DNA from 3 places in the Streptomyces sp. NPDC058464 genome. Region 2 is predicted to be linked to each of the others. Evidence: predicted binding sites of a transcription regulator. Region 2 holds the regulator's gene; each other region holds the start of a gene.

Region 1 (4,132 bases), on a different contig from region 2:
CTGGCAGTTTCGGCTTCTTTCCTGTGAGTTGCGTTGCGGTGGTGTAGCGGTGGCCTTGCGGAGTCATGGCAGTGCCCCTCTTCTTCCGCCGCAACGGTGCCCAGCGCCGACGGCGTTGTCCGGCGGTGCCTGCCTGCCGGGGCCACTCGCCGTAGTGGGTGCCGGGCGGTTGCCGGGTGCGGCATCGTCGTGGCTGGTCGCGCAGTTCCCCGCGCCCCTTTGGGGCGCGTTTCAGTGGGGCGCGCTTCAGTGGTGGGGCGCGCTTCAGTGGTGGGGCGCGCTTCAGTGGTGGGGTGCGCTTCAGTGGGGTGCGCTTCAGTGGGGTGCGTTTGAGTGGGGCGGGCCTCAGGCGGCCGGGGTCCAGACGTACGGCGTTGTCGTCGTCATCGCCGTGAAGCCCAGGCGCTTCAGGATCGGGGTGCTGTCGTCGGAGGCCTCGACGAGGAGGTAGGGCGCGTTCCGGGCCGCCGCGCGGGATGCGCGGAGGGCCACCAGGGCGCGGTAGATGCCCTTGCCGCGCCACTCGGCCAGCGTGGAGCCGCCCAGCAGCATGGCGAAGTCCGTGCCGGGCCGGAAGGCGACCCAGGCCGCCGACACGACCTCGCCTGCCGCCTCGGCCACGAACACCTCGTTGTCGTCGGGCGCGACCGTGAGCCGGCCCCTGAGGTAGTCGGCGACCCACGCCATGTCCTCGCCCCAGACGGCGGTCTCCAGCCCGGCGATCCGCTCCAGGTCCGCGTCGGCGCTGACCCGGCGCAGGACCACCCCCGGAGGGAGCACCGGGGACTGTACGGCCAGGTCCGCGACCAGGGCGGCCACGACCGTCTCCTGCGGCTCGGGCACGAAGCCCGCCGCCCGCAGCCGGTCGGGGAGGTCCGCCGGGTCGTCGTGCCCGCGCGTCTTCCACTCCACCGCCTCGCCGCGCGCCGCGAAGAAGTCCCGCTGCCGGGCGATCAGCGCGTCCAACTCGGGGCCGCGCACCCCGCCCCAGTCGCGCGGCCCGGTCACGAAGCCGCGGTGCTGGCCGACGACGCGCAGGACGGGGCCGTCGTGCTCGTAGGTGATGCCGGGCGCGGGGACGGGCTGGACGGCGCGCATCTGCCCGTCGTAGGCGGCGAGCAGGGCCGCGGTGGTGTCGGTGTCGGTCACCGGCCGACCGTACGGGGAATGCGCCCGTGCCGATCAACTGTTTTTCGCGGTGTAGGCATCCGCCGTATCTCCCGTACGGCCAGGTCGGCAGCCGATCGCTGACAGCGAACGCACGCTTGGGAACATTCGGTGGCTCACATGCATTGAGTCGGCATAACTCAAGTTGACTGCCGAAGGGGAGATCATGGCTTCGACGTCCGCATCACTCACCCTCCCTGTGCTGCCTCTCGACGGCGAGGTCGTGCTGCCCGGGATGGTGGTCCCGCTGGACCTGAAGGACGCTGATGTACGCGCCGCCGTGGAGGCAGCGCAGGCCGCCGCCCGCACCGAGCCCGGCAAGCCCAGGGTGCTGCTGGTGCCGCGTGTCGACGGGACCTACCCGGGCACCGGTGTGCTCGGGACCATCGAGCAGGTCGGCCGCCTCGCCGACGGCGACCCGGGCGCGCTGATCCGCGGCCGCTACCGGGTACGCATCGGCGCCGGTACGACCGGCCCGGGTGCCGCCCTGTGGGTGGAGGGCACCCGTATCGACGAGAACGTCCCGGACCCGGTGCCCGGTCATGTCACCGAACTGGTCAAGGAGTACAAGGCCCTCGCCACCGCCTGGCTGCGCAAGCGCGGCGCCTGGCAGGTCGTGGACCGGGTGCAGGCCATCGACGACGTGTCCCAGCTCGCCGACAACTCCGGCTACTCGCCCTTCCTGACCACCGAACAGAAGATCGAGCTGCTGGAGACCGTCGACGCGGTCGCCCGGCTCAAGCTCGCCACCCAGCAGCTCCGCGACCACCTCGCCGAGCAGGACGTGGCCGAGACCATCGCCAAGGACGTCCAGGAGGGCGTCGACAAGCAGCAGCGTGAGTTCCTGCTCCGCCGCCAGCTGGAGGCGGTCCGCAAGGAGCTGCGCGAGCTGAACGGCGACGCCGCGAAGGACGGCGAGGAGTCCGACGACTACCGCGCCCGCGTGGAGGCCGCCGACCTGCCCGAGAAGGTCCGGGAGGCCGCCCTCAAGGAGGTCGACAAGCTGGAGCGGTCCAGCGACCAGTCGCCCGAGGGCTCGTGGATCCGCACCTGGCTGGACACGGTGCTGGAACTGCCGTGGAACGAGCGGACGGAGGACGCGTACGACATCCAGGGCGCCAAGGCGATCCTGGACGCCGAGCACGCCGGCCTGGAGGACGTGAAGGAGCGGATCACCGAGTACCTGGCGGTGCGCAAGCGCCGTAACGACCGGGGGCTCGGAGTCATCGGCGGGCGCCGTGGCGGTGCCGTGCTGGCCCTCGTCGGCCCGCCCGGTGTCGGCAAGACCTCGCTCGGCGAGTCGGTCGCGCACGCGATGGGCCGCAAGTTCGTCCGGGTCGCCCTCGGCGGCGTCCGCGACGAGGCCGAGATCCGCGGTCACCGCCGTACGTACGTCGGCGCGCTGCCCGGCCGGATCGTGCGGGCCATCAAGGAGGCCGGTTCGATGAACCCGGTCGTCCTGCTCGACGAGATCGACAAGGTGGGCTCCGACTTCCGCGGCGACCCGGCCGCGGCCCTGCTCGAAGTCCTGGACCCGGCGCAGAACCACACCTTCCGCGACCACTACCTGGAAGTCGAACTCGACCTGTCCGACGTCGTCTTCCTCGCCACCGCCAACGTCCTGGAGGCGATCCCGGAGGCCCTGCTCGACCGTATGGAGCTGGTCCGCCTGGACGGCTACACCGAGGACGAGAAGGTCGTCATCGCCCGTGACCACCTGCTCCCGCGCCAGCTGGACCGGGCCGGTCTCGGCAAGGACGAGGTGACCCTCGACGAGAGCGCGCTGCGCAAGCTCGCCGGCGAGTACACGCGCGAGGCGGGCGTCCGCACCCTGGAGCGCTCGATCGCCCGGCTGCTCCGCAAGGTGGCCGCGCAGCACGAACTCGGCGACCGGGAGCTGCCGTTCACGATCACGGACGAGGACCTGCGGGCCCTGATCGGCCGGCCGCACCACGTGCCCGAGTCCGCGCAGGACCCGGCCGAGCGGCGCACGGCGGTCCCCGGAGTGGCGACCGGCCTCGCGGTCACCGGCGCCGGCGGCGACGTCCTCTTCGTCGAGGCGTCCCTCGCCGACCCGGAGACGGGTGCGGCGGGTCTGACCCTCACCGGTCAGCTGGGCGACGTGATGAAGGAGTCGGCGCAGATCGCCCTGTCCTTCCTCCGCTCGCACGGCGCCGAACTGGAACTCCCGGTCGGCGACCTGAAGGAGCGGGGCGTGCACATCCACTTCCCGGCGGGCGCGGTCCCGAAGGACGGCCCGAGCGCCGGCGTCACCATGACGACGGCCCTCGCGTCGCTGCTCTCCGGGCGGCTGGTCCGCACGGACGTGGCGATGACCGGCGAGGTCTCGCTGACCGGCCGGGTGCTGCCCATCGGCGGCGTGAAGCAGAAGCTGCTCGCCGCCCAGCGCGCCGGGGTGACGACCGTGATCATCCCCAAGCGCAACGAGGCCGACCTGGACGACGTCCCGGCCGAGGTGCTGGACAAGCTCGACGTCCACGCCGTGACCGACGTCCGGCAGGTCCTGGAACTGGCGCTCGCGCCCGCCGTGAACGGCGCGGCGCCGGAGGTTCCGGTAGCGGCGTGACGGACGCTGCCGGAAGCAGAGAAGGCCCGGGTCCCCGCGAGGGAACCCGGGCCTTCGCCCTGCGCGTCAGCCGGTCACCCGTTGGCGAGTGCCACCACTCGGTCGACGGCCCCGTTGAACTTGTCGTGGTCCCCGACCGTCGGTCCGGTCGAGGTGTACTGCCACATCGTGTACGTGGACCAGCCGGCCGGCAGCGTGCCCACGTCCGAGGCGTACCGGGCGACCCACAGCGGGTTGTTGGCGCCGAAGCCGCTGTAGTTGCCGGTGCAGTCCTTCCACCAGCTGGTCGCCGTGTAGATGACGGCGGCCCGGCCCGTCCGGGCCTTGTACCGGTTCAGGAAGTCGGTGATCCAGGTGACCATCCCGCTCGCGGATTTG
Region 2 (4,132 bases):
CATCGGCGCCGCCCTGCAGGCCGGTGTGCTCAAGGGTGAGGTCAAGGACGTCCTGCTCCTCGACGTGACCCCGCTGTCCCTCGGCATCGAGACCAAGGGCGGCATCATGACCAAGCTCATCGAGCGGAACACGACGATCCCGACCAAGCGGTCCGAGATCTTCACCACCGCCGAGGACAACCAGCCCTCCGTCCAGATCCAGGTCTACCAGGGCGAGCGCGAGATCGCGGCGTACAACAAGAAGCTCGGCATGTTCGAGCTGACCGGTCTGCCGCCGGCCCCGCGCGGTGTCCCGCAGATCGAGGTCGCCTTCGACATCGACGCCAACGGCATCATGCACGTGACCGCGAAGGACCTGGGCACGGGCAAGGAGCAGAAGATGACCGTCACCGGCGGCTCCTCGCTGCCGAAGGACGAGGTCGACCGGATGCGCCAGGAGGCCGAGCAGTACGCGGAGGAGGACCACCGCCGCCGCGAGGCCGCCGAGACCCGCAACCAGGGCGAGCAGCTCGTCTACCAGACCGAGAAGTTCCTCAAGGACAACGAGGACAAGGTCCCGGGCGAGATCAAGACCGAGGTCGAGGCCGCCGTCGAGGAGCTCAAGGAGCACCTCAAGGGCGAGGACACCGCCGAGATCCGCACCGCCACCGAGAAGGTCGCGGCCGTCTCCCAGAAGCTGGGCCAGGCCATGTACGCCGACGCCCAGGCCTCGCAGGCCGCCGCCGGCGGTGCCGCTCCCGGTGCCGGTGACGCCGCCGACGACGTGGTGGACGCCGAGATCGTCGACGACGAGCGCAAGGACGGTGCCGCGTGACGGAGGAGACCCCGGGCTTCGAGGAGAAGCCCGACGTCCCCTCCGGCGCCACCCCCGACGACGCCGCGCCGAAGGCCGCTCCCGCCCAGGGAGCGGCCCCGGCCGGGGACTCCAGCGCACAGCTCGCCGGTCTGACGGCGCAGCTGGACCAGGTGCGCACCGCGCTCGGCGAGCGCACCGCGGACCTCCAGCGCCTCCAGGCCGAGTACCAGAACTACCGCCGCCGGGTGGAGCGCGACCGGATCACGGTCCGGGAGATCGCCATCGCGAACCTCCTGACCGAACTCCTGCCCGTGCTCGACGACATCGGCCGCGCGCGGGAACACGGCGAACTGGTCGGCGGTTTCAAGTCGGTGGCCGAGTCGCTTGAGACGGTCGCGGCGAAGATGGGCCTGCAGCAGTTCGGCAAGGAGGGCGAGCCCTTCGACCCGACGATCCACGAGGCGCTGATGCACAGCTACGCGCCGGACGTCACCGAGACGACGTGCGTGGCCATCCTGCAGCCCGGGTATCGCATCGGCGAGCGCACCATCCGCCCCGCGCGGGTGGCGGTCGCCGAACCGCAGCCGGGGGCGACCCCGGTGAAGGCCGAGGGGGCCGACGAGGCCCCGGCGGCCGGCGACGAGAAGGACAACGGCCCTGAGGAGGGCTGACGTAATAAGTACCGAGTGGGAGGAGGGGCGTCGGGGATGAGCACCAAGGACTTCATCGAGAAGGACTACTACAAGGTCCTCGGCGTCCCCAAGGACGCCACCGAGGCCGAGATCAAGAAGGCGTACCGGAAACTCGCCCGCGAGTTCCACCCGGACGCCAACAAGGGCAACGCCAAGGCCGAGGAGCGCTTCAAGGAGATCTCCGAGGCGAACGACGTCCTCGGCGACCCCAAGAAGCGCAAGGAGTACGACGAGGCCCGCGCGCTCTTCGGCAACGGCGGCTTCCGCCCGGGGCCGGGCGCGGGCGGCGGCAACTTCAACTTCGACCTGGGCGACCTCTTCGGGGGCAACGCCGGGCAGCAGGGCGGGGGCGGGTTCGGCGGCGGGTTCGGCGACGTCCTGGGGGGCCTGTTCAACCGGGGCGGCGGCACGGCCGGCCGTACCCAGCCGCGGCGCGGCCAGGACATCGAGTCCGAGGTCACGCTGAGTTTCACGGAGGCCATCGAGGGCGCCACGGTCCCGCTGCGGATGTCCTCGCAGTCTCCCTGCAAGGCCTGTTCGGGCACCGGCGACAAGAACGGCACCCCGCGGGTGTGCCCGACCTGTGTCGGCACCGGCCAGGTGGCGCGAGGATCCGGAGGCGGCTTCTCGCTCACCGACCCCTGCCCGGACTGCAAGGGCCGCGGCCTGATCGCCGAGCACCCCTGCATGGAGTGCAAGGGCAGCGGCCGCGCCAAGTCGTCGCGGACCATGCAGGTCCGCATCCCCGCCGGGGTCACCGACGGCCAGCGCATCCGTCTGCGCGGCAAGGGCGCACCGGGCGAGCGCGGCGGTCCGGCGGGCGACCTGTACGTGATGGTCCACGTCGACACCCACCCGGTGTTCGGCCGCAAGGACGACAACCTCACGGTGACCGTCCCGGTGACCTTCACCGAGGCGGCGCTCGGCGGCGAGGTCAGGGTGCCCACCCTGGGCGGCCCGCCGGTCACCCTCAAGCTGCCCCCGGGCACGCCCAACGGCCGTACCATGCGCGCCCGCGGCAAGGGCGCGGTCCGCAAGGACGGCACCCGTGGCGACCTGCTGGTCACCGTCGAGGTGAGTGTGCCGAAGGACCTGTCGGGGAAGGCTCGTGACGCGCTGGAGGCGTATCGCGAGGCGACCGCGGGCGAGGACCCGCGGGCCGAGCTGTTCGAGGCCGCGAAGGGAGCATGAAGAGATGGACGGCCGTCGACGCGGTGACAATTTCCGCAACCCGTATGAACTGACCGAGGAGACCCCGGTCTACGTCATCTCGGTGGCGGCCCAGCTCTCCGGACTGCACCCGCAGACGCTGCGCCAGTACGACCGTCTGGGCCTGGTCTCCCCGGACCGCACGGCCGGGCGGGGCCGCCGCTACTCGGCCCGCGACATCGAACTGCTCCGCCAGGTGCAGGCGCTGTCGCAGGACGAGGGCATCAACCTGGCCGGCATCAAGCGCATCATCGAACTGGAGAACCAGGTCATCGCGCTCCAGCAGCGTGTCGCCGAACTCCAGGCGGCGGTCGACGGCGCGGCGGCCGCGATGCAGCAGCGCGAGGCCGCCGTCCACGCCTCCTACCGCCGCGACCTGGTCCCGTACCAGGAGGTGCAGCAGACCAGCGCGCTGGTGGTGTGGCGGCCGAAGAAGGCGAAGGACTAGCAGCGATCGACGCACGAGGGCCCGGAGGTTCAGCCGAACCTCCGGGCCCTTCCCGTGCCGGTCACGGCTCCAGGATCGCCGACTCCGCGCCGGGTGCCGACTCCGTGCCGTCGGCGTACAGAGCGGTGACCCAGTAGTAGTGGGTGGTGCCGCGGGCGGCCGTGGTGTCGTCGTACGAGCGCTCCGTCGTGGTCGCCAGCTTCTCGTACGCCTGCGTGGCCGGGTTCCAGCGGTAGACCTGGTAGCCCGTCGCCGAGCCGACCGCGTTCCACCCCAGGACGACACCCGAGTCGGTCGCGTCCGCCGTCAGGGTGAGCGGGGAGCCCTCCGGGGTCGCCACCGACGGGGTCAGGTCCAGCTCGTCGACGGCGACCGCGGACACCGGCCCCAGCCAGCTGCTGGAGTTGTTCGCGTTGTCGATCGCGTTCACCCAGTAGCAGGCGTGGTCGCCGTCCGGCAGCCGTACGTCCCGGTAGTGGGAGGTACCCGCCGGCAGATACGCCCACTCCGAGCCGGAACAGACCTGCTCCTCGCCCTCCTCGCCGAGGACCGTGCCCCGGTAGACCACGTACCGCTTCAGGTCGGGCTCGGTGTTGTCGTCCCAGTCCAGCTCGACGCCGTACTCCGTGGCCGTCGCGGTCAGGCCGGTCACCTGGGCGGGCGGCTTGTCCGACTCCAGGGTGGTGACGGTGACCGTCTCCGAGGGGAGGGACACGGCGGTCACCTGGTCCTCCGTCGTCACCATGTAGTGGTACGTGGTGCCCTCCGCCGCCGAGTAGTCACCGCAGCTGTACCGCCGTGACCCGTCGGCGGATTCGGTGTAGGTCGTGGTGCACGACACCGGCGTGCTGGAGGTGCTGACGGGCAGGGTCGTCGAGCGGTAGACGTGGAAGGCGTACTCCCGGCCGTCGCCCGGCTTGACCGTCCAGCTCAGCAGCGCGGCACCGATGTCCGCCGTCGCCGTGAGGTCGCGGGGCGCGGCGGGCG
Region 3 (4,132 bases), on a different contig from region 2:
GAGGTCGAAGACGCCCAGCTTCTTGTTGTACGCGGCGATCTCCCGCTCACCCTGGTAGACCTGGATCCCCACCGAGGGCTGGTTGTCGGTCGCGGTCGTGAAGATCTCCGAACGCCGCGTCGGGATCGTGGTGTTGCGCTCGATGAGCTTGGTCATGATGCCGCCCTTGGTCTCGATCCCCACGGACAGCGGGGTGACGTCGAGCAGCAGGACGTCCTTCACGTCACCGCGGATGACACCTGCCTGGAGGGCGGCGCCGACCGCGACCACCTCGTCCGGGTTGACGCCCTTGTGCGGGTCCTTGCCGGTGAGTTCGCGGACCAGGTCGGTGACGGCGGGCATCCGGGTCGAGCCGCCGACCAGGATGACGTGGTCGATCGCCGACAGCGGCACGCCCGCGTCCTTGACGGCCTGGTGGAAGGGTTTCTTGCACCGGTCCAGCAGGTCGGCGGTGAGCTCCTGGAACTGGGCCCGGGTCAGCTTCTCCTCCAGGTGCAGCGGTCCCGCGGCGGAGGCGGTGACGTACGGCAGGTTGACCGACGTCTCCGTCGACGACGAGAGCTCGATCTTCGCCTTCTCGGCGCCCTCGCGCAGCCGCTGCACGGCCATCTTGTCGTTGCTCAGGTCGATGCCGTGCTGCCCCTTGAACCGCTGCACGAGATGCTCGACGATCCGCTGGTCCCAGTCGTCGCCGCCCAGTCGCGTGTCGCCGTTGGTGGCCTTGACCTCGATCACCCCGTCGCCGATCTCGAGGAGCGACACGTCGAAGGTCCCGCCCCCGAGGTCGAAGACGAGGACGGTCTGCTCCTCGCCCCGGTCGAGGCCGTAGGCGAGCGCGGCGGCGGTCGGCTCGTTGATGATCCGCAGCACCTTCAGACCGGCGATCTCCCCGGCCTCCTTGGTGGCCTGCCGCTGGGCGTCGTCGAAGTACGCGGGTACGGTGATCACCGCGTCCGTGACGTCCTCGCCGAGGTAGGCCTCGGCGTCCCGCTTGAGTTTCTGCAGCACCCGCGCCGACAGCTCCTGGGCCCGGAACCGGGTGCCGTCGACGCTCCCGTGCTCCGGGAACCGCCAGGCCGTGTCGCCCATGTGCCGTTTGACCGAGCGGGCGGTGCGGTCCACGTTGGTCACCGCCTGCCGCTTGGCGACCTCGCCGACCAGCACCTCGCCGTTCTTCGCGAAGGCCACGACCGACGGGGTGGTGCGCGCCCCCTCGGCGTTGGCGACGACGGTGGGCTCACCGCCCTCCAGCAGGGCCACCACCGAGTTCGTCGTACCGAGGTCGATACCGACCGCACGTGCCATGTCCGTCCCCTCTCCGCCCGGGCGCTTCCCCGACTCCAGCACAAAACTTGAGCAGGCTGTTGTCAATGCCGGGTGCGCCGTAAACGACGCTGCCGCGCCCCTCCGGGAAGAGGGGCGCGGCAGCGCGGCGGGCAGGGCGCTCAGGCGAGCTTCGCGTCCAGGGTGATGGTGGTGCCGGTCAGGGCCTGGCTGACCGGGCAGTTCTTCTTGGCGTCCTCGGCGGCGGCGACGAAGCCGTCCTGGTCCAGACCGGGAACGGTGCCCTCGACGGTCAGGTGGATGCCGGTGATGCCGGTGCCGGGCTGGAAGGTGACGTCGGCGTTGGTGACCAGCTTGGCGGGCGGGGTGCCGGCCCCGGTCAGGGCGTGCGACAGCGCCATGGAGAAGCAGCTGGAGTGGGCGGCGGCGATCAGCTCCTCGGGGCTGGTCCTGCCGTTCGCCTCCTGGGAGCGCGAGGCCCACGTGACGGGCTGCTCGCCGATACCGGAGGAGTCGAAGGTGATGACACCGTTCCCCTCGGTCAGGCTGCCTTCCCAGACGGTGTGTGCGGTGCGCGTGGTGGCCACGGTTGTTCCTTTCGGCGATGAAGGCGAATGAACCGGTTCGCTCGCCCCCATCCGATCACATCCGGGCTCAGCGCACCCGGAAGACAGGTCCCCTTGCACTGAAGGGAAGACGGGCGCCGTCCGGGATCAGATACGCGTGCTCCCGGCGGACCCGCAGGACGTCGCACCAGCCGTCGGTGATCACCAGGACCGGGGCGGTGGGCGGGAAGTCGTCCGCGCGCTGCAGCAGGTCGATGCCCGGCTGCAGGACCGTACCACCGCGGCCGTGCACCCGGACCCGGCCGGCGATCTCGGTGGTCGGGAGATAGCCGGCGTCGTGCGGTGCCGCGTCGCAGAAGACGACGCGCGCGGCCGGTACGTCCCGGGCCTCGGCGTAGGAGGCGATCGCGCCGAGGGCCTTGCCGAGCAGGGTGCGGTCCATGGAGCCGGAGGTGTCCAGGACCACCCCGAAGGTGCAGCGGGCGACCTCCTCGGGCGGGAAGTACCGGCCCGCACGCGGGATGTCCGGGGTGGACGACTGGCGGCGCGAGGGGCGGGCGTAGGACCGTACGGCCTCCGGGCGCGGCACGAACTCGTCGAACCAGCGGGCGAGTCGGGCGTCCCAGGGCAGTGGCGGATGGCTGAGCGCGCGGATCTCCTCGACCAGGCCGCCGGGCAGGAAACCCCGGTCCTGCGTCTGGTGCAGGTCGAGTCCCTGGCACAGGCCCCTGCGGTAGAACTCGTCGAGGTCGACGTATGCGCCGGGCGGCCCGATCGGTGCGCCCAGCACGTCACCGCGCCCCTTGCCGCGCAGCGTGGCCAGCCGCCGCATCCTTCTCAGGTCGCCGGCGATCCGGTCGTACACCTCTTCCGCCGACAGGTCCTTCAACTCCGGGTCGTACAGCAGCCCTTCGGGCATGGTGCCGACGCGCATCTCGACCAGCCAGGCGTTGATGACGTAGTCGCAGGCGATGTTGAAGAGGTAGGGGTCGCGGGCACCGAGGCGGTCGCCGTGGCGGAGGGCGGCGTGCAGCATCTCGTGGGCGAGGACGAACCGCCACTCCTCGTCGTCCATCGTGCGGAGCGGGTTGACGTAGATCTCGCCGGCCTCGGGGTTGACGGCGGCGATCGCGATGTCGTGGGCGCGGGCCAGTTCGGCGTCGGCGACCAGTCTGATGCCGGCCGCGATGCCGCCGAGCAGCGGGTAGGAGGAGACGAACCAGTTCAGCGCCTTCTCCCAGGGGCGCAGCGGGGTCGGCGGACCGGACATGGAGGTGCGGCGGCCGCCGGCCAGGTCCATCGCCCGGGACATGGCGCGGGTCAGTGCGTGCGCGAACCCCGCCTGCCAGTCGGGGACCTGGCCGGCCCACTTGCTCCAGGAGAGCAGGAGCTGGTCGGACTCACCGCCGCTCGTCCCACCGTGCTCGTAGGCGGCCGGGATGCCGCCGGTCCGGCGCCAGCCCGCGGCGAGCCGCTCCTCGTCGCCCTCCGGGTAGGAGGCGGGCAGGTGCTCGGGGGCCTCGCCGACCGGGAAGGTCTGCAGGAAGCGGTTGACGACGGTGCAGCGGGCGGCGAGGTCGTAACGGTCGGGCTGGGTGCGCGGCCCGGTGGCGGCCGGAAGGTGCCCGAACCCGAGATGGATGGTGCAGTGTGCCAACGCCCAGGCCCATTCGGCGGGTTCGGCACGCCGGGTGGGGTGCGCGTGCAGCACGCCGTCCGAGTCGGCACGCACCAGCCCCTCGCGGGGCCCGAGTTCGCACTTCTCGTGCCGGCAGATGGTGAACTCCACCGCCCGCAGGGCGGGGTTGGCCCGCAGCAGCTCGACGCCGGCCGCGAAGTTCTCGGCGGCGGGGTCCTTCTTCTTCGGCTGCTCCTTGCGGGCGGCGGATCGGCTCATCGCCGGGCCTCCACCAGCCGGGGCATGTCCCGGGCCGCCTCGATCAGGAACCAGGCGGGCAGGACCGGGTTGCCGTCGGCGTCGGAGGCGATGACGGTCTGGGCGACCTCGACGGAGATCTCGGCGAGCTGCACCAGCAGCGACTTGGCGCGGTACGCGGTCTGCCGGCCGTTGGCCGACATGTGCTCCTTGTCGGCGGGGAGTTCCTTGACCAGCCGCCCCCGGAACGACTCGGCCAGGTAGTACAGCAGGTCGCGGTCCTCGATCCGGTTCGGCCATCCCGCGTCCCCCTTCAGGATCGCCTCGATCCCGAACCGGCTGCGCACGATCTTGACGTATCCGCAGAAGGCGGTGGCGTGGGCGGGCGTCAGCGTGCCGTGCGCCA

Evidence for each region. The regulator HspR, encoded in region 2, represses chaperone genes until heat shock. The targets are predictions, from matches to a motif close to TTGAGNNNNNNNNNCTCAA.
Region 1: a site for HspR is predicted at 1,293-1,311, ahead of lon (endopeptidase La). Genes of this name have one in related genera too.
Region 3: a site for HspR is predicted at 1,353-1,371, ahead of dnaK (molecular chaperone DnaK). Genes of this name have one in related genera too.

The regions. Positions count from the first base shown of each region.
Region 1 covers NZ_JBHXMA010000007.1:37,483-41,614, reverse strand. Annotated here, with positions in the region: gene ACFWPQ_RS11845 (GNAT family N-acetyltransferase) at 346-1,149, opposite strand; gene lon (endopeptidase La) at 1,334-3,754, shown strand; gene ACFWPQ_RS11835 (lysozyme) at 3,829-4,132, opposite strand, start outside.
Region 2 covers NZ_JBHXMA010000005.1:176,025-180,156, forward strand. Annotated here, with positions in the region: gene dnaK (molecular chaperone DnaK) at 1-814, shown strand, start outside; gene grpE (nucleotide exchange factor GrpE) at 811-1,467, shown strand; gene dnaJ (molecular chaperone DnaJ) at 1,504-2,679, shown strand; gene ACFWPQ_RS09555 (heat shock protein transcriptional repressor HspR) at 2,684-3,145, shown strand; gene ACFWPQ_RS09560 (PA14 domain-containing protein) at 3,207-4,132, opposite strand, start outside.
Region 3 covers NZ_JBHXMA010000039.1:89,993-94,124, forward strand. Annotated here, with positions in the region: gene dnaK (molecular chaperone DnaK) at 1-1,305, opposite strand, end outside; gene ACFWPQ_RS39190 (OsmC family protein) at 1,446-1,871, opposite strand; gene ACFWPQ_RS39195 (hypothetical protein) at 1,939-3,747, opposite strand; gene ACFWPQ_RS39200 (ATP-binding protein) at 3,744-4,132, opposite strand, start outside.